DNA from 2 places in the Heyndrickxia sp. FSL W8-0423 genome. Region 2 is predicted to be linked to the other one. Evidence: predicted binding sites of a transcription regulator. Region 2 holds the regulator's gene; the other holds the start of a gene.

Region 1 (9,996 bases), 1.6 Mb from region 2:
GGCTTCCCCCGATTAACTCGCCAATACCAGGAACCAATAGGTCAGTTGCAGCTACTGTCTTACCGTCATCATTTGCTCTCATATAAAATGCCTTAATTTCTTTCGGATAGTCGGTTACGAAGACCGGACGCTTATAAATTTCCTCGCTTAGATAACGTTCATGTTCCGTTTGCAAATCCGTTCCCCATTCAACAGGGTAGTCAAATTTCTTACCAGAGTTCTTTAATATATCAACAGCTTCAGTATAAGTAACCCTTCCAAAATCGGATTCTAAAGCATTTTTCAATCTTTCAATTAGCGTCTTATCAATAAAGCTATTAAAGAAGGCCATTTCTTCAGGTGCTTCTTCAAAAACGTAATTAATTACATACTTAACCATTTCTTCTCCGAGGTCCATGATATCCGGTAATTCTGCAAAAGCCACTTCCGGCTCGATCATCCAGAATTCTGCGGCATGTCGTGCCGTATTAGAATTTTCTGCTCTAAATGTTGGACCAAAGGTATACACATTACGGAAAGCAAGAGCAAAAGTTTCCGCATTTAATTGACCGCTAACGGTTAAGTTGGATTCTTTGCCGAAGAAATCAGCACTTTCGTCCACTTTTCCGTCCTCGTTTTTTGGAAGCTGGTTCAAATCCATTGATGTTACACGGAACATCTCCCCCGCGCCTTCTGTATCGCTTCCGGTAATAATAGGTGTATGCACATAGACAAATCCTTTTTCTTGAAAGAATTTATGAATGGCGTACGATGCAAGGGATCGTACTCTGAAAACGGCGGAGAAGGTATTGGCTCTCGGACGTAAATGAGCGATTGTTCTTAAATATTCAAGAGAATGTCTCTTTTTTTGCAAAGGATAAGCTGGATCCGATAATCCTTCAACAACAATTTTTGTCGCTTTAATTTCAAATGGCTGTTTCATTTCAGGAGTTGGAACAAATTCACCTTCTACTAAAACGGAAGAGCTAATAGGTAACTTCGTGATTTCTTTGAAGTTATCGAGGGTATCTTCAAAAACGACTTGTACACTCTTAAAGAATGTTCCGTCGTTTAATTCCATAAAACCAATGGTTTTAGAGTCGCGAAGAGTTCGAATCCAACCCGAAATTTGCACAGTTTGTTCGTTAAATTTTTCTTGATTTCTGTATAAATCTTTTACTACGGTCTTTATCATAATTAGCCTCCATATGGTAATTTTTCACAATAAAAAAGCCTTCTATCCCATAAAAAAGGGACGAAAGGCTAACTTCCGCGGTACCACCCAAATTGTCATAATATGACCAACTTTAAAGCGACTATTGCTTATCCAGTCCATAACGTGCTGGTAACGTCTAAGCCTACTTAAGTTATCCCTTTCGGTTAGAACTCAAAGGTGTTCTTCATTCATGCTTCATCACCAGGCTTCCACCGTCCCCGGCTCGCTATCGAATATAGCAAAAACTACTTTCCTTTTCATCGATTTAAAAATATGTAATTTTAAAAATGACTTATTATTGTAATAATCTATCACAAAACATAATCCTTTGTCTAGTTGCCCCCTAAGATATATACCGAAAGCTTTATTGGTCAAACATTTTAACGTATGCGGATCAATATAAGCTGTAATTGATAAACAGGATTGAGCAATAGACAAAGTCGTTAATTTAACAATATCTGAACTTCGGGAAATCCTTTATTACATCAAACCAACTAGGATACCTTATTCTACTCAAAAATTCCAATGATTGTATACATCACAGCTTTCAACTTTCAATCATCTTGAATAATTCGTGACAATTATGTCCTTTTATAAATGAACATTTTATGAAATACATCACAATATGCTGTTTTTATTAATAAAACATATTAAGATGGTGTCAAATTGGTTTACCAGTAAATATTAGGATTCATAGGTACCTATATCCATCATTAGAAAGGAGTTTCATTTATGAGAATGAAATGGTTAACCTTACCAATGGTTTCCGTACTCATGATTGTACTATCAGGCTGCGAACCATTAATGGTCCTTGATCCGAAAGGTCCGCAGGCAGAGACACAGGCGAATGATATTATCGCTTCTATTCTAATTATGTCATTTATTGTTATTACGGTTTTCGGATTACTCATTTATATGTTAATCAAATACCGTGCTTCAAAGCAAAGCAAGGATTATGAACCACCTTATGTAGAAGGGCATCCATTGGTTGAGGCGATTTGTGTAGGTATTCCAGTGATCATTGTCACTACGCTTTCAATCATGTCGGTGATATCCAACTATAAGGTAGAAGCAACGCCAAAAGGTTATGAAAATCAGGAACCTCTTGTCATATATGCAGCTTCATCCAATTGGAAATGGCATTTTAGTTATCCGGAAGAGGAAATTGAAACAGTCAATTATTTATATATTCCAACAAATAGACCAATTGAGTTTAGATTATATTCATATGGCCCAATTACAAGTTTCTGGATTCCTCAGCTTGGAGGACAAAAATATGCCATGTCAGATATGATAACAAAATTACACTTGGCCGCAGATGTTCCAGGTGAACTCATGGGACGTAATGCTAATTTTAGCGGTAAAGGTTTTGCGGAAAATACATTTAATGTAAAAGCAATGTCTGAAGCAAAATTTCAGGAATGGGTTCAAGAAGTAAAAGAAACAGCTAAGCCTTTAACTGAAAAGAAATTTAATCAATTATTGGAACCAGGTCATGTTGGACAATCCACTTACACTGGTACCCATTTAGAATTTGCGCCTGCTCCAGAAGGCGAACACGCAGGACATAATCATTCGAGCACGAAAGAAGAGAATGATGAAAACCATGATTCCAATGAAGAATCATCGCACGATCATTAATATTTTCAAGACTACTATTTTGAAAGGAGTCTGAACAAAATGGACTTTTTCGATAGATTTGCTATCCCAAACCCGAGTATTGCCATCTATGCTTCCATGGTTTTGATTGGACTTACCTTACTGGCGATTCTAGTCGGACTAACCTATTTGAAAAAATGGGGCTATTTATGGCGCGAATGGTTAACGACTGTCGATCATAAACGAATTGGGATTATGTATTTAATATCTGCTTTACTTATGCTATTCCGTGGTGGAGTAGATGCCATTATGATGCGCGCACAGCTTGCCGTTCCTGATAATAAGTTGCTCGATGCACAGCATTATAATGAAATTTTCACGACACACGGAATTGTTATGATCATTTTTATGGCGATGCCTTTCATTATGGCTTTAATGAACTTCGTCGTACCATTGCAAATTGGCGCACGCGATGTAGCGTTCCCACGTTTAAATGCTTTAAGCTTTTGGTTATTCTTTATGGGTGCGATGCTCTTTAATATATCCTTTGTTATCGGTGGTTCACCTGATGCGGGATGGACTTCATACTTCCCATTAGCCGGTAATGAGTTCAGTGAGTCGGTCGGCTCGAATTACTATATGATCGCGATTCAAATTGCAGGTCTCGGTACGTTAATGACAGGAATCAATTTTATAACCACGATTCTTAAAATGAGAACAACTGGTATGACCTTAATGAGAATGCCAATGTTCACATGGGCAAGCTTAATTACAAACGCGATAATTGTCTTTGCGTTCCCAGTTCTAACGGTTTTACTCCTTATGGGGACGATGGACCGGCTTTTTGCCACCAATTTCTTCACTACAACAAATGGTGGAATGGATATGCTTTGGGCAAACCTGTTTTGGGTTTGGGGACATCCAGAGGTGTATATATTAATCTTGCCTGCCTTTGGAATTTATAGTGAAGTAATCTCAACCTTTTCTCGCCGTAATCTTTATGGTTATAAATCGATGGTGGCGTCAATGGTCATTATCTCGCTCATGTCGTTCCTTGTTTGGGCTCACCACTTCTTTACAATGGGGCAAGGAGCATTAGCGAATAGTATATTTTCCATTACAACAATGGCCATCGCTGTTCCGACAGGGGTAAAAATATTCAACTGGCTGTTTACACTGTGGAAAGGAAAAATTGAAATCACCACACCAATGCTTTATGCCCTACTTTTCATCCCACTCTTTACAATCGGTGGGGTTACCGGGGTCATGCTAGGAATGTCTGCGGCTGACTATCAATATCATAATACGATGTTCTTAGTGGCACATTTCCACATGGTGATTATTCCTGGTGTTGTATTTGCGATGTTAGCAGGCCTCACTTACTATTGGCCTAAAATGTTTGGCTTCATGCTGAATGAAAGAATCGGAAAATGGTCGGCATGGATCATTGGTGTTAGCACACTTGTGGCTTTTATGCCAATGTTTTTCAGCGGATTAGATGGGCAGGCGCGACGAATGTACACCTATTCTGCATCGACTGGGTTCGGACCATTGAATATGATTTCATTCATCGGTGCGCTGGGCCTAGCTGCAGGTTTTATCTTGATTGTGTATAACATTTATTATAGTACGCGATATGCATCTAGAGATATTGGTTCTGATCCGTGGAATGCACGTTCATTAGAATGGGCAACTCACACACCAGTTCCAGACTATAATTTCGCGATTTCACCGCAAGTTAAGTCTAAAGAAGCTTTTTGGGATTCAAAGAAAAATGGTGAACCATTATTTAAAGGAAAATACGAAAAAATTCATATGCCAAATTCAAGTGGAGTTCCTTTTATCATGGCGAGTATTTTCTTCGTCTGGGGCTTTACCTTCGTATTTAGTATTTGGATTCCATTAATTCTAACCACAATCGGTATCTTTGCATGTATGGCTTTCCGCTCTTTTGAAAAAGATCATGGCCATTATATTGAGGTGGAGGAAATAACAGAAACGGAAAATAGATTGGGAGGTACAGCAATATGAAAATAAATCCATCGCTCCCTCTTGAATATCAAACAGAAGAAAATCGTTTGAAGATCCTTGGTTTTTGGATTTTCTTAGGCGCAGAAGTCATGTTATTTGCTACCCTGTTCGCATCATACTTTACTTTATATAATCGAACAGGGAATGGACCAAGTGGTGCAGAAATTTTTGAAATTACACCTGTTTTAATTGAAACCATTTTACTTTTAACAAGTAGCTTTGTAATTGGTTTAGGCATTCATGCGATGCGAATCGGTAACAAGAAGGCGATGCTCGCTTTCTTTGCCATTACCCTTCTCCTTGGTTTAGGATTTTTAGGATTTGAAATTTATGAGTTTATTCACTATGTTCATGTAGGTGCTGGATTGCAAACAAGTGCTTTTACGGCGATTCTTCTAACTACATTAGGAACGCATGGGGCCCATGTTACCTTTGGATTATTCTGGGGACTGTTCATTATTTTACAGGTAAGAAAAGATGGATTGAATCCTGAAACAGCTAATAAATCATTTATCTTTTCACTTTACTGGCATTTCTTAGATGTTGTGTGGATCTTTATATTTAGCTTCATCTACTTGAAAGGAATGATGTAATGATGAAGGAATTATTCCCATTCAAACAAGTCATGGGGTTTGTGTTTTCGCTCATCCTAACTGTTGTCGCTCTCGCCGTTTATTTCTGGGATATGTCATTTGCAGTTGGCATGACAATCCTCCTTGTTACTGCATTTATACAAGCCGCTGTTCAATTAGTTGTATTTATGCATGCAGGCGAAACTGAAGATAAAAAGCCTATTTATATAAATATTTATTATGGTGTATTTATTGCTTTAGTAACCATATTTGGGACCTTACTTTGTATGGTCTGGGGTTATATATAAATATATTATGTAAATTAGTTGCATAAAACAGCGCATAGATTCTATTCATCCATGCGCTGTTTCTATTTTAAATTTTATTTTTTTATAGTAGTTGCAATTTTCTTATGATGATTGGATTTCTTATGCATTTCTTCCGTGAGGACAAAGAAAACTCCCATAAGAAAAATAAAAACAGCCCCCATAACCGTTCCAAGACCAATTGCTGCCAATGTGTTGTAACCGCTCTCATAATATCCGATAGAAAAAAGAATGATGCCTACAGTCAGCAATGTACCCCCGACAAACTTAACGGTCGATAATAGTTTCATATGATCATCCTCCTTCTTTATATTATTCAATTAGTTCACATAATTGTCAAATACTTTTCAGGATTTGGATATATTTTTGTTTAAAAATTACTTGACTTATAAAAACGATCTTTGTTTTTTAGTATTATGGGGATAACCGCTGATAAACCATTATCAGCGGTCAAATAGCAACTCCAAGAAGTGCTATGGCAGGAATCCTTCTCCAGATTGTCAGTGAATATGCTTTATTAAACATAGTTAAGTGCCTTACGAAGCAAGATCCATAGTCATGCAATCCCAAGCTACTTTTTTGATGGATTATTCTTGATATTTCGCGAAAATTATCATTTTGCCGTTTTCGTTTAACCATCTTTCTATGTATAATGAACCGAAAGATAAGCTTTCTAATTTCTGCTATTGCTTTTTTATAGGCGTAACTACTGCAAATAAACTATCTGTTGGATCAGATACATTCACTTCAATGATTTTAAATCCATTCGTTCCATTTTTGCAGTCGTTGTTCTTTGTTGATTTTAACTGAATGTTACCCATTTCCTTCTCTCCTCCATATAAAATTACTCACAGTAGGCAGTATATGATGAATTTCAAAATATGTTCCATTATTTTTCTAATTTAATCATCCATTTTATATTGCAAATAAATAAGGCTGTCCGAATTCATTTTAATGTTTACCCGTAAATAAAATCAGGTTATAATGAAAATTACGTAATTTCGGATATCGAAATGATTTTTTGTAAAATTTAGCGAGGATACGGAAAAAACCGGATGCACATCTGAAATACTAATTTAATTGAAAGGCGAGGAAAAATTGAATACAAATACACCTAGTGGAAAAAAACGAATACAACTTGCTTTACTTTTAGGATCACTTGGACTTTTGGGACCTTTTACAATAGACACATACTTACCATCCTTCCCTACTATTGTAGAAGATTTTGATACGACGGCTTCACTTGTACAAATTAGTTTAACTGCTTGTTTATTAGGACTGGGGTTAGGACAATTATTTATTGGTCCATTGAGTGATGTAAAGGGCCGTCGAAAACCTTTGTTATTTTTTCTATGTTTATACTTATTAGCTTCGTTAACCTGTTCATTTGCACCTAACATCTACTTCCTTATTGTGGCGCGTTTTATCCAAGGCTTTTCTGCAGCGGGAGGTCTTGTGGTCTCAAGAGCTGTCGTAAGAGACTTGTTTAGCGGAAAGGAACTGACTAAATTTTTTACATTAATGGTATTAGTCGGAAATCTTGGTCCAATCATTGCACCGGTTGCTGGTGGGATTATCCTTTCTTTTACAAAGTGGAATGGCGTTTTTATCGTTTTGGCTTGTATCGGCGCTATATTAATTTTCACGGTTTCATTGAAACTTAAAGAATCGTTGCCAGTGGAAAAACGTGTACCAAGTAACCTTCCTCAGCTTATGGGCAATTTTGGTTCATTATTTAAGGATCGCGAATTCATGGGATACGCGTTCACTCAAGGATTTACGACTGCTGGAATTTTTGCCTATGTATCTGGTATTCCATTTGTCTATCAAAATATTTACCATGTCACACCTCAACAGTTCAGTCTATTATTTGGCGTGAATGGATTAGCATTAATTATCGGAAGTCAATCGGTTGGCCGCTTTACGTATACCATTCCGGAGCGGACGTTTTTAAAGATAGGGTTAGCAATCTCTAACGTATCGGGTTTATTCTTACTCATCGCTCTACTTTTAAAAACACCGTTAATTGCAGTGGCAATCCCGATTTTCTTTTTCGTCTTATCGATCAGTATCATCGGAACGACATCTTTTACATTAGCCATTGAGTCACAAGGACATATTGCGGGCAGTGCCTCTGCACTATTAGGATTATTGCCATTTGTACTTGGCTCCTTATCGGCTCCACTAGTTGGAATCGCTGGATCGTATACTGGCATTCCAATGGGGGTTACGATCTTTGGTTCTAGTCTTCTAGCCTTTCTTTCCTATTTTGTTTTGGTTCGGAGAGGTACAATTGGGGTACAGAGGGCGAAATCTACGAAAACAAGTTTCTAAATCATCTTCACCCTGTATTTCGATCCGTTTGACTTTTTATTAAAAAAACCGGCTCTCTCCTTTACGAAGGAAGAGCCGATTTTTCGTTAATCTAATTTCCTTTGTTTGATGGTGTCCCTACCCTAACTGGCGTTTAAATTTTTTACTGGCGAAGAAGTAAGCAATGATCATAATACCGACGCACCATGCAAGCGCAATCCAGATATCGTTGCCAACAGGACCTTTATACAATAGGGCACGAATCGCATTCACAATTGAAGTCACGGGCTGATTCTCAGCGAACACACGGACAATTTTAGGCATCGTTTCGGTCGGCACAAAGGCCGAACTGATAAATGGCAGGAAAATCAGGGGGTACGAGTAAGCAGTTGCCCCTTCCATAGACTTCGCTGTCAATCCGGGAATGACCGCCAGCCATGTCAGTGCCAGCGTGAACAGTCCGAGTATACCAGCTACCGCAAGCCAATCGAGAATATCCGCGTTGGAACGGAAGCCCATTAAGAGCGCGACAAGGAAAACTACCACGAGAGTCAGAGCATTGGAAACAATCGAAGTTAACACGTGAGCCCACAATACCGATGAGCGCTTGATGGGCATGGTAATGAAACGCGCCATCAGCCCGCTCTTTACATCCGTAAACAACCGTAGCGAAGTGTATGCGACGCCGGATGCGATCGCCATCAGCAAGATTCCCGGCAATAAATAATTGATATAATTGTCTGTTCCTGTCTTTATGGCGCCGCCAAATACGTAAACAAACAGCAGCATCATCATAATCGGCGTAATCGCCACCGTAATAATCGTATCTGGGCTGCGCATGATATTGCGCATTAAACGACCTAGTAATACACCTGTTTTGCTTTTCATTTATATCTCCTCCTTTTTTCCAATAATTGCGAGGAAAATTTCCTCCAATGTCGGCTGCTTCTCAATGTACTCCACTTTTGCTGGCGGGAACATTTCCTTAAGTTCGGTAAGGGTACCGATCGTAATGATTTTTCCGCCATGAAGGATGGCGATACGGTCCGCTAGTTGTTCTGCTTCCTCCAAGTACTGGGTCGTCAGCAAAATGGTCGTGCCGCCTTTGGCAAGCTCCTTGACGGAATTCCAAACATCAATCCGTGCTTCTGGATCAAGCCCTGTCGTCGGTTCGTCGAGAAAAATGACTTCTGGCTTACCGATTAGGCTCATGGCAATGTCAATGCGGCGCTTCATTCCACCCGAATACTGATCCGCTCGGCGGTTGGCCGCGTCCGTTAAGCTGAATTTTGCAAGCAGATTGTCGGCAACTTGTGCCGGATTGGAAACTCCCCGCAACTTGGCAATCATTATCAGATTTTCCCGCCCAGTGAGCATGCCGTCTAAAGCTGCGAACTGCCCTGTCAGGCTGATGCTCTGGCGAACATGATCCGATTGACGCTGGGTGTCAAAGCCGCAAATACATACTTCACCATCATCGGGCTTCATCAGTGTCGAAAGAATGTTGACCGTCGTCGTCTTGCCCGCTCCATTTGATCCAAGCAGTGCGAAAATTTCGCCACGCCGCACCTCAAAATTTACCCCCTTTAAGACCTCCTTATCTTTAAAGGACTTTTTTAGCCCTTTTACAGAAATCGCTGCATTTTTCAAACTATTTTCCTCCTTGTATCCCTCTATTCAGTAAGACTGATAATAAGTACAACTTAGTACTGAGTTAAAAATATAACTGAACATCTTGTTTTATAAAGCTGTTCAGTTGGGGTGTTCAACGCTTACTTTTTCTTACCCACACGATTTAAAATGCTTTTGTTTAAATTATTGCGTAACTTATTTTCCCAACTTTTCGCTTGATCGATAAGTCCATTGGCGAATGCTGTCACGTCTTCACCTGTCACTTCCAAAACTTCTTTGCCATTTGCCGCACCAGCTTCAAACAAATCAATGAGATCATACTGAATTC
Region 2 (9,996 bases):
TTGTAATCAGTTTCATTTCCGCGTTAATTATTGTTTTGTTGATTTTGCGAAAATCTGAACGAAAATATCAATTAGAAAGAAGTACACCGCTTTCAGTCGGAAAGTCGATCACCTGGGCAATCGGAGGGATTTTTCTAGCATTTATTGCTCAAGCGCTTGCATCAATCATTGAGCAAATGATTGGCATTAAACCTGGATCAGAAAACACTCAGCGAATCGTAAGCCTAATCGAAACTTTTCCGATTGTCGTTGTTGTAAGTTCAATTATTGGCCCAATTTTAGAGGAAATTGTATTTAGAAAGATTATTTTCGGAACACTTCATAAATATTTATCCTTTTTTTCTTCGGCACTTATCAGTTCCATCATTTTTGGACTTGCACATATGGAGTTTGTCCATCTATTACTGTATTCTGCCATGGGATTCACATTTGCCTTTTTATATAAAAAGACAAATCGCATTTTAGTGCCAATAAGCGCACACGTAATAATGAACACAATCGTTGTTATTGCTCAGCTATTGAACCGCGAAGAAATTCAAAAAATTATCGAGAAACAAAGCTTTATTGGAGGACTTTTCTCATGAGACCACTACAATCCGGCATAATCTATTGCCTTCTTGGCACCCTGTTTACTTATTTTGCCGTTAAACAAGTTAATCTTCACGGTTGGTCTTTTTTAGCTTACATGCTCGTCTTTTTAGCAACGATTGATTATGGGTCAGGCTTTCGATTAATCACTTTGCATTTTCGCCTAAAAAGCCATCAAAAAAAATAAAACCTCCCAATTGGAAGGTTTTATTTTTTTTTACTTTCGCTTTGCAGCGCATATTTTAATTCCGCTGCTTTCGCTTTTCGATAACCGACTTTCGAAACCAATATACTAATTTCGTATAAAATCATTAGCGGTACACCGACGACAATTTGTGACATTACGTCAGGCGGTGTGATAAAAGCAGCAAGGACGAGTAGAAAGAAATATGCGTACTTTCTAATCTTCGCCAAAAACATTGGTGTAATGATTCCTAATCGCGTTAAGAACATGATAACGATTGGTAATTCAAACAGTATCCCAAATGGGAAGGTAATTTGAAACAAAAACGAAAAATATTCATTAATACCGATGACCGGATTAATATCCATTTGTGATGATAGCTTCATCATGAACCGTAAGATTAACGGAAACAATATAAAATAAGCGAATGCTAGTCCAGCTAAAAAGAGAACAAGAGCTATGGGAATATAACTTAATGTTATTTTCCGTTCTTTTTCATATAAACCGGGACTAATAAATGCCCAAAGTTGATAAAGAATTACAGGTAAAATAATCACTATGGCCAAATACAAAGTAACTTCCATAAAAACTTTAAAAGGATCTGTTAGCCGAAACGCATTCATTGTCACCTCTTTTGCATAATCGGAATGCTGGAGATAACGAATGATTGGTTGTGAAAGAAAAAAACTTACAATTACAGCCAAGATAAAGAAAACGACTATCACAAACAGTCGCTTCCTTAGCTCGGATATATGTTCAAAAATCGTCATGTCTTTTTGACTCATATGAATTCATCCTAACATTTTACTTAACGTTGTCTTTATCCGTTTTTGGCTTATCGTCTTCTTCATCCGCCAAGCCCTTAGTCGCATTTTTAAATTCTTTTAATGTATCCCCGGCAGCTCTGCCCAATTGGGGTAATTTCTTTGGTCCGAAAACTAGTAAGGCAACAATCACAATGAGAATAATACTTCCAATTCCTGGTCCCATCTGTGCCCACCTCCTCATATTTACATGATAATACAAATTAGATGTTTAATCCATTATCTATTTATTAGTCTTGTGAAATTTCCGTGTCATTTGGATAGTGCTTTAAAAAATAAACTAATGATTGCAACTCTACTGCTAAGTCAATATGATGCACACGTATAGATGAAGGTACATTTAGTCTAGCCGGTGTAAAGTTTAATATACCTTTTACGTTTGTTTTCGCCAGCTGATCAGTAACCCGTTGTGCAACTTCTGCGGGAATCGTAAGAATAATAACACTGATATCTTCACTGATTAATCGTGCCTCCAGCTCATCCAAACTATAAATAGGTACATCTCCAATTTTTTTACCGACTTTATTTGGATCAACATCAAAAGCGATTTCGATTTTTGTATTATTGTTTTTCATGAAATTATAATTTAAAAATGCTGTTCCTAAATTTCCCACACCGATTAGAGCTACTTTTGTTAATTCATCTTGATCTAATGTTTTACGAAAAAATGATAACAAATAATTAACATTGTATCCGTAACCCTTTTTCCCCAATGCCCCGAAGTATGAAAAATCTCTGCGAATCGTGGCGGAGTCGACTTTTACAGCTTCACTTAACTCAGCTGAAGATACACGCTGTTTACCGGAGTTATGTAAATTCCTCAAAAATCGATAATAGAGTGGTAATCGCTTTGCTGTCGCTTGAGGTATTTTAATTAATTCTTCATTCATACTATAGGTCCCCCATATAAATCTAACTAAAAAAACGTTGGCCTCAAGGGAAATATCTATTCCCTCAGATAATCAGTACTTGAAACACCGCCTGTTTTTTCTATCAAAAACGTTGGTCCAATAACCATTCCTTTATCAATGGCTTTACACATATCATAAACGGTTAAAGCGGTTACAGATGCAGCAGTTAATGCTTCCATTTCAACACCGGTGTTTCCCTTTGTTTTTACACTTGAAATAATGTTTAGCATATACATATTTGGATCTTTTTGTTCCCAACTAAATTCAATATTTACTCCATTAATTGGAATAGGATGACACATCGGAATAAGATCCCATGCTTTTTTTGCAGCCATAACACCTGCAACTTGTGCAACTGCAAGAACATCCCCTTTTTTCATTTTATTATTACGGATTAAATGATAAATTTCATTGCTTAATTGTACACTCGATTGTGCAATCGCCGTGCGGACAGTGTCAGGTTTAGTACTCACATCAACCATCTTCGCTCTTCCCTGCTCATTAAAATGAGTAAGCTTTGACATCGAAAACACCCCTCAATTTATCATACACTATTTTTCTTTCCGTGTCCTATTTAGAAATAGTGAATCATTGCCCAAACCCTCATGAATACGGTACACTACCAATATAGATGAGGTGAAATAAATATGATTTTATTACAAGTTCAACAACTAACAAAACATTTTGGTGCTGAACTTATTTTATCAAATATAAAATTAGAAATTCAGACGAGAGATCGTATTGCATTAGTTGGGAGAAACGGTGCCGGAAAGTCCACGTTATTAAAAATTATTTCTGGACAAATGTCATTAGACTCCGGGGATATTGTCAAACCAAAGGATGTTTCCATCGGTTATCTTGCACAAAATACTGGATTGAAATCTAGTTTATCCATTTGGGATGAAATGTTAACTGTATTTCAAGATTTGCGGCAAATGGAGAATCAAATAAGAGATGTAGAACAAAAAATTGCAGACCCGTATTACTATGAAAAACCGGATCTTTACAACAAAATCTTAGCTGAATATGATCAATTACAGATTCGTTTTAAAGATTTAGGTGGTTATCAGTATGAATCCGATATCCGTTCAGTCCTTCACGGCCTGCGATTCAGTGATTTTGATTATGGAACAATGATTGAAACATTAAGCGGCGGCCAAAAAACCCGCTTAGCATTAGCTAAATTACTTTTAACTAAACCAGACATTTTAATTTTGGACGAACCTACGAACCATTTGGATATTGACACCCTTTCATGGCTGGAACAGTATTTACAAGGCTATAACGGTGCCATACTTATCGTCTCGCATGATCGATATTTCTTAGACAAAGTCGTTACCCAAGTGTATGAATTATCAAGACACGCTATTCAGAAATATTATGGGAATTACAGCCAATATTTGACGCAAAAGGCTGAACAATATGAACGTGATTTCAAACAATATGAGAAACAACAAGAAGAAATTGCCAAACTACAAGATTTTATTCAACGAAATTTAGCAAGAGCTTCCACAACAAAACGTGCACAAAGTCGAAGAAAACAGCTTGAAAAATTGACAATAATGGACAGGCCGTTAGGTGACGAAAAATCAGCTACTTTCGCATTTCAAATTGAGAAGCAAAGCGGTAATGAAGTGTTAAATATTGTGGACGGTTCTATTGGATATAATCACCATATTATCGCAAAAAATATCTTTTTATCAATAAAAAAAGGTGACAGTATTGCACTTGTAGGACCAAATGGAGTCGGTAAATCAACCTTACTTAAAACAATTATTAAAAAGTTGGACCTTCATAACGGAAACATCAATTACGGTTCAAATGTGACGATTGGTTATTATGATCAAGAACAAGCCGACCTCTCATCGAACAAAACGGTTTTAAATGAACTATGGGATGATTATCCTTTGAAAGATGAAAAAGAAATACGTACAGTATTAGGAAATTTTCTATTTTCGGGTGATGATGTTCTTAAAATTGTCTCAAGTTTAAGTGGCGGAGAAAAAGCAAGACTTGCTTTATCCAAGCTTTTACTGCAAAAAGCAAATTTTCTTATTTTAGATGAACCGACAAACCATTTGGACCTCGATAGTAAAGAAGTATTGGAAAATGCTTTAATTGATTACCCCGGTACGATTCTATTCGTCTCCCATGATCGTTACTTTATCAACAGGCTGGCAACAAAGGTGATAGAGCTAGGGAAAGATGGAACAAAGGAATATCTCGGAGATTACGATTATTATGTTGAAAAACAGCAAGAAATGCAGGAATTAAAAAAACTGGAACATTCAAAACTTGAAACTACTACGGATACACAGAATCCTGCAAAACAATCGTATCAACAAGACAAAGAGGCAAAAAAACTGGAACGGCAACGTAAACGTCGAATTGAGGAAATCGAGGGATACATTGACGAATTAGAGAGTAAATTAGAAAATAACGAAGCATTACTATGTAAGCCTGAAATCTACCAAGACCATGAAAAAGTTCTTGAATTAAATAAGGAAATCACTGATTTCAAACAACAACTTGAAAAATTGATGGAAGAGTGGACAGAACTTGCAGAAGGTTAATTGATGCCGCATACTTTAAGACAAAAATACCAGATACTCTGGTATTTTTTTAGTCCACAAAACTATCCACAGATTTTTTTCTCCCCATATAGTATAAAAGTATTATTATTTGTGCATTTCTAGCCTTATCAACAGATTTATACACATTATCCACAGAAATCATAATTTTTCAACAATATTTTATACACACCAACATAGTTTCATTAACATTTTATCCACAAGCTGTGCACAACAACAGTTGTTCGTATTTTTTATTCACATGTGGATAGTTTTATGACAATAAAAAAGAAGCATGTCACCCACATGCTTCTAAAAATGCTCTATATCTAAACTAGGATTTGCGTTTAAGGAATATTCACTTCGCTTCCCTTTTTCAAACAAAATACTTCCTGCTGCTGCAATCATCGCTGCATTGTCAGTACATAAATGTAATGGCGGAATAAGTAACTCAATTCCATCAATCTTGGCAAATTCCTTCTCAAGTCTTTCTCTAAGCCCTTTATTAGCCGCAACTCCGCCTGATAATAATACTTGTTTTACATTAAACTCTTTAGCAGCCTTAATCGTCTTAGTTACTAATACATCAATGACACTCTCTTGAAAACTCGCGGCCATATTTTTCGGGTCAATGGACATACCTTTTTGTTCTGCGTTATGCAATGTGTTAATTACGGCCGACTTTAAACCGCTAAAACTAAAATCATAAGAATCTTCTTCCAACCATGCCCTTGGTAAATCGATCGTTGGTGTTCCCTCGTTTGCAAGTCGGTCGATATGTGGACCTCCAGGATAAGGAAGATTAAGTGTTCTAGCTACTTTATCATATGCTTCTCCAGCTGCATCATCTCTTGTTTCACCGATTACTTCAAATTCCCCGTGCTTCTTCATCAATACTAATTCCGTATGTCCTCCAGAGACGACCAATGATAACAGTGGAAATGCCATTTCTTTCATTAATCGGTTAGCATATATATGACCAGCTATATGATGCACACCTACTAAGGGAATATTTCTCGCAAAGGAAATTGCTTTTGCCGCATTCACCCCAACCAATAAAGCCCCGACTAAACCAGGACCCTCTGTTACTGCAATGGCATCAATATCATCAAATGTAACATCTGCCTTAATCAAAGCCTCTTCGATAACGACAGTTATTTGTTCCACATGGTGTCTTGATGCTAACTCAGGCACAACTCCTCCAAATCTTTTATGGCTTTCGATTTGTGAAGCAACGATATTAGAAAGTATTTCCGTCCCATTTCTAATAACAGCTGCAGCTGTTTCATCACAGCTTGTTTCAATTCCTAAAACAATTAAATCCTTATTCATTATAAATTCACCCACATGACTAAGGCATCCTCTTGGTTATCAGTGTAGTAATTTTTCCTGATTCCACCCTCAAAGAAACCTAATTTCTTATATAACGATTGAGCAATTATATTGCTTACTCTAACTTCTAGAGTCATTGATTTTGCTCCTTGTTGAATTGAATAATCCATGATACTGCTTAATAATAACTCACCTAGTTTTTGGCCACGATATTCAGGTAATATAGCAATATTTGTAATATGTGCCTCATCCACTACAAGCCATACCCCACAATAACCGATAATTTTTTCTTGATCTACAATAACGAAATACCTTGCAAAGTGATTTTTTACAAATTCATTATAGAATGCTTCCCGTGACCAAGGTAATGAAAATGATTGAATTTCTACATTCATGATTCCATCTAAATCAGCTATCGTTGCTTCTCTTAATTGATAATTCATCATTCTTTACTTCTACCCTTTTGAGATTCTAACCATTTTGCTTCCGCTTCAACCAATCGAATATAATTGGGCACAAATGTATGGATATCTTCGCCAGGTAAACCCTTTCCTAAAAATGCCAGTTCACTAGGTCGTGGATTATTTTCTGATGGACTTGCAAAAACTGCTTTATCACCTAAAGTATTAATGATAGCTTCTTTATGTAAATCAATATCATTTCCTACAAAAATAATTGATTTTTCCAGTTGCTTTAACTTTTCTACCCATTCAACCGTTAAAATATTGCAATCATTTAATTCTGTTATTAATGTTTCATTTTCAAAACGATATAATCCTGTATAAATCTGCCCCCTTCTTGCATCAAAAAGAGGACAAATAAACCCAGGAAAATGTCTCCCTATTCCGGCCATTATGGCCAAACTAGAAATTCCTACTAGTGGAATGTTTAAACTCCACGCCATTGTTTTTGCTATACTTACCCCAATTCGAACTCCAGTGTAGGAACCGGGACCTTTAGCCACAACAATTTTTTCAAGATCCATAGGGGCGATGTCACAATCCTTCATCAATTGCTGAATGGCAGGCATTACCCGAATACTATGGTTTTTCTTTAAATTAGTAATATATTCACCGATCACTTTTTCATTATCTAATAGTGCTATTCCTAATGCATAATTAGATGTATCTATAGCAAGCACTTTCATGAAAATAACTCCTCACACAATAATTCGTACCGTTTTCCTACAGGTTTCAATTCAAATTTCCGTTCTACATCACCTAATCGATATATCGAAATCGATAAGTATTCGGTTGGTAACTGATCCTCAATTACGTGAGCCCACTCAACAATCGTTACACCATCACCTTCAAAATATTCATCAAATCCTAAATCCTCATTGGAATCTTGTAAACGGTAGACATCCATATGATATAATGGTAAATTCCCTTGATATTCTTTAATAATTGTAAAGGTGGGACTACTTACATTTCGTCGAATTCCTAATCCTAATGCAATCCCTTTAGTAAATGTTGTTTTCCCTGCTCCCAAATCGCCTTCTAATAATAAGACATCTTTCGCTTTTAATTTTATGGCTAATTTTTGGGCAAATGAGGAAGTGTCGTCCGGCCCTTTAGAAAGCCACTCATATACTTTCATAATAATCTCCTCTGATAATACTTTTGTTAAAAAGCTTATATAAAAAATCCTTAGGATAATGCATTCCTAAGGGAAAACTTGTCTATTGGTAGTGTACATCATTTCCACTAAATGAGCAAAACAACTATTAATTTAAATGAAAAAAAACGAAACTAAGTTTCGTTTTTCATTGGCACTTATTGCGGAGGCAGGATTTGAACCTGCGACCTTCGGGTTATGAGCCCGACGAGCTACCAGACTGCTCCACCCCGCGACGGTAATATTTTAGTTTATATTATGCACTAAGTGCATCCTTTGACTGTCCCGATTTCAGAAAGCTTATTCAAGATGCTGCTCAATCGGTACAACTCGCAGTTTTTTCAATGAAGCAATGCTCGTTGCTCCACCCCGCGACGATAATTATTTATATATAGCCTGGCAACGTCCTACTCTTGCAGGGGGAGAGCCCCCAACTACCATCGGCGCTGAGAAGCTTAACTTCCGTGTTCGGGATGGGAACGGGTGTGACCTTCTCGCCATAATTACCAGACTATTTATTTAAGGGTTTGTTCCCTCAAAACTAGATAGATGAGAAATACTTCGTAATAACCTTGAATCTATTGTTGGTTAAGTCTTCGACCGATTAGTATTCGTCAGCTCCATGTGTCGCCACACTTCCACCTCGAACCTATCAACCTGATCATCTTTCAGGGGTCTTATTTAGATAAACTAAGGGAAATCTCATCTTGAGGGGGGCTTCATGCTTAGATGCTTTCAGCACTTATCCCTTCCGCACATAGCTACCCAGCGATGCCTTTGGCAAGACAACTGGTACACCAGCGGTGCGTCCATCCCGGTCCTCTCGTACTAAGGACAGCTCCTCTCAAATTTCCTACGCCCACGACGGATAGGGACCGAACTGTCTCACGACGTTCTGAACCCAGCTCGCGTACCGCTTTAATGGGCGAACAGCCCAACCCTTGGGACCGACTACAGCCCCAGGATGCGATGAGCCGACATCGAGGTGCCAAACCTCCCCGTCGATGTGGACTCTTGGGGGAGATAAGCCTGTTATCCCCGGGGTAGCTTTTATCCGTTGAGCGATGGCCCTTCCATGCGGAACCACCGGATCACTAAGCCCGACTTTCGTCCCTGCTCGACTTGTAGGTCTCGCAGTCAAGCTCCCTTGTGCCTTTACACTCTGCGAATGATTTCCAACCATTCTGAGGGAACCTTTGGGCGCCTCCGTTACCTTTTAGGAGGCGACCGCCCCAGTCAAACTGCCTGCCTGACACTGTCTCCCACCCCGATTCAGGGGTGCGGGTTAGAATTTCAATACAGCCAGGGTAGTATCCCACCGACGCCTCCACCGAAGCTGGCGCTCCGGCTTCAAAGGCTCCTACCTATCCTGTACAAGCTGTACCAAAATTCAATATCAGGCTGCAGTAAAGCTCCACGGGGTCTTTCCGTCCTGTCGCGGGTAACCTGCATCTTCACAGGTACTATAATTTCACCGAGTCTCTCGTTGAGACAGTGCCCAGATCGTTGCGCCTTTCGTGCGGGTCAGAACTTACCTGACAAGGAATTTCGCTACCTTAGGACCGTTATAGTTACGGCCGCCGTTTACTGGGGCTTCAATTCAAAGCTTCGCTTGCGCTAACCTCTCCTCTTAACCTTCCAGCACCGGGCAGGCGTCAGCCCCTATACTTCGCCTTACGGCTTCGCAGAGACCTGTGTTTTTGCTAAACAGTCGCCTGGGCCTATTCACTGCGGCTCTCTCGGGCTTGCACCCTAACAGAGCACCCCTTCTCCCGAAGTTACGGGGTCATTTTGCCGAGTTCCTTAACGAGAGTTCTCTCGCTCACCTTAGGATTCTCTCCTCGCCTACCTGTGTCGGTTTGCGGTACGGGCACCTTTCACCTCACTAGAGGATTTTCTAGGCAGTGTGGAATCAGGAACTTCGGTACTATATTTCCCTCGCCATCACAGCTCAAGGTACATGGTGACGG

The links. Region 2 encodes Rex, which represses fermentation and respiration genes when NADH is low (regulators of the CRP and FNR family bind a similar motif). Its sites were predicted from a motif close to TTGTGAAATATTTCACAA; they were not measured.
Region 1: a site for Rex is predicted at 1,802-1,819, ahead of qoxA (cytochrome aa3 quinol oxidase subunit II). Genes of this name have one in related genera too.

Annotation. Positions count from the first base shown of each region.
Region 1 covers NZ_JBBPBE010000001.1:2,888,273-2,898,268, reverse strand. Annotated here, with positions in the region: gene asnS (asparagine--tRNA ligase) at 1-1,174, opposite strand, end outside; T-box leader at 1,228-1,465, opposite strand; gene qoxA (cytochrome aa3 quinol oxidase subunit II) at 1,928-2,836, shown strand; gene qoxB (cytochrome aa3 quinol oxidase subunit I) at 2,876-4,825, shown strand; gene qoxC (cytochrome aa3 quinol oxidase subunit III) at 4,822-5,418, shown strand; gene qoxD (cytochrome aa3 quinol oxidase subunit IV) at 5,421-5,705, shown strand; gene MKY81_RS14685 (hypothetical protein) at 5,780-6,013, opposite strand; gene MKY81_RS14680 (hypothetical protein) at 6,407-6,544, opposite strand; gene MKY81_RS14675 (multidrug effflux MFS transporter) at 6,822-8,057, shown strand; gene MKY81_RS14670 (ABC transporter permease) at 8,175-8,924, opposite strand; gene MKY81_RS14665 (ABC transporter ATP-binding protein) at 8,925-9,686, opposite strand; gene MKY81_RS14660 (DUF1048 domain-containing protein) at 9,809-9,996, opposite strand, start outside.
Region 2 covers NZ_JBBPBE010000001.1:1,249,993-1,259,988, reverse strand. Annotated here, with positions in the region: gene MKY81_RS06415 (CPBP family intramembrane glutamic endopeptidase) at 1-584, shown strand, start outside; gene MKY81_RS06410 (YdiK family protein) at 581-775, shown strand; gene tatC (twin-arginine translocase subunit TatC) at 796-1,557, opposite strand; gene MKY81_RS06400 (twin-arginine translocase TatA/TatE family subunit) at 1,577-1,762, opposite strand; gene MKY81_RS06395 (redox-sensing transcriptional repressor Rex) at 1,827-2,486, opposite strand; gene moaC (cyclic pyranopterin monophosphate synthase MoaC) at 2,543-3,031, opposite strand; gene MKY81_RS06385 (ABC-F family ATP-binding cassette domain-containing protein) at 3,155-5,080, shown strand; gene tsaD (tRNA (adenosine(37)-N6)-threonylcarbamoyltransferase complex transferase subunit TsaD) at 5,390-6,409, opposite strand; gene rimI (ribosomal protein S18-alanine N-acetyltransferase) at 6,409-6,852, opposite strand; gene tsaB (tRNA (adenosine(37)-N6)-threonylcarbamoyltransferase complex dimerization subunit type 1 TsaB) at 6,852-7,556, opposite strand; gene tsaE (tRNA (adenosine(37)-N6)-threonylcarbamoyltransferase complex ATPase subunit type 1 TsaE) at 7,553-8,008, opposite strand; tRNA gene MKY81_RS06360 (tRNA-Met) at 8,188-8,261, opposite strand; rRNA gene rrf (5S ribosomal RNA) at 8,421-8,537, opposite strand; rRNA gene MKY81_RS06350 (23S ribosomal RNA) at 8,611-9,996, opposite strand, start outside.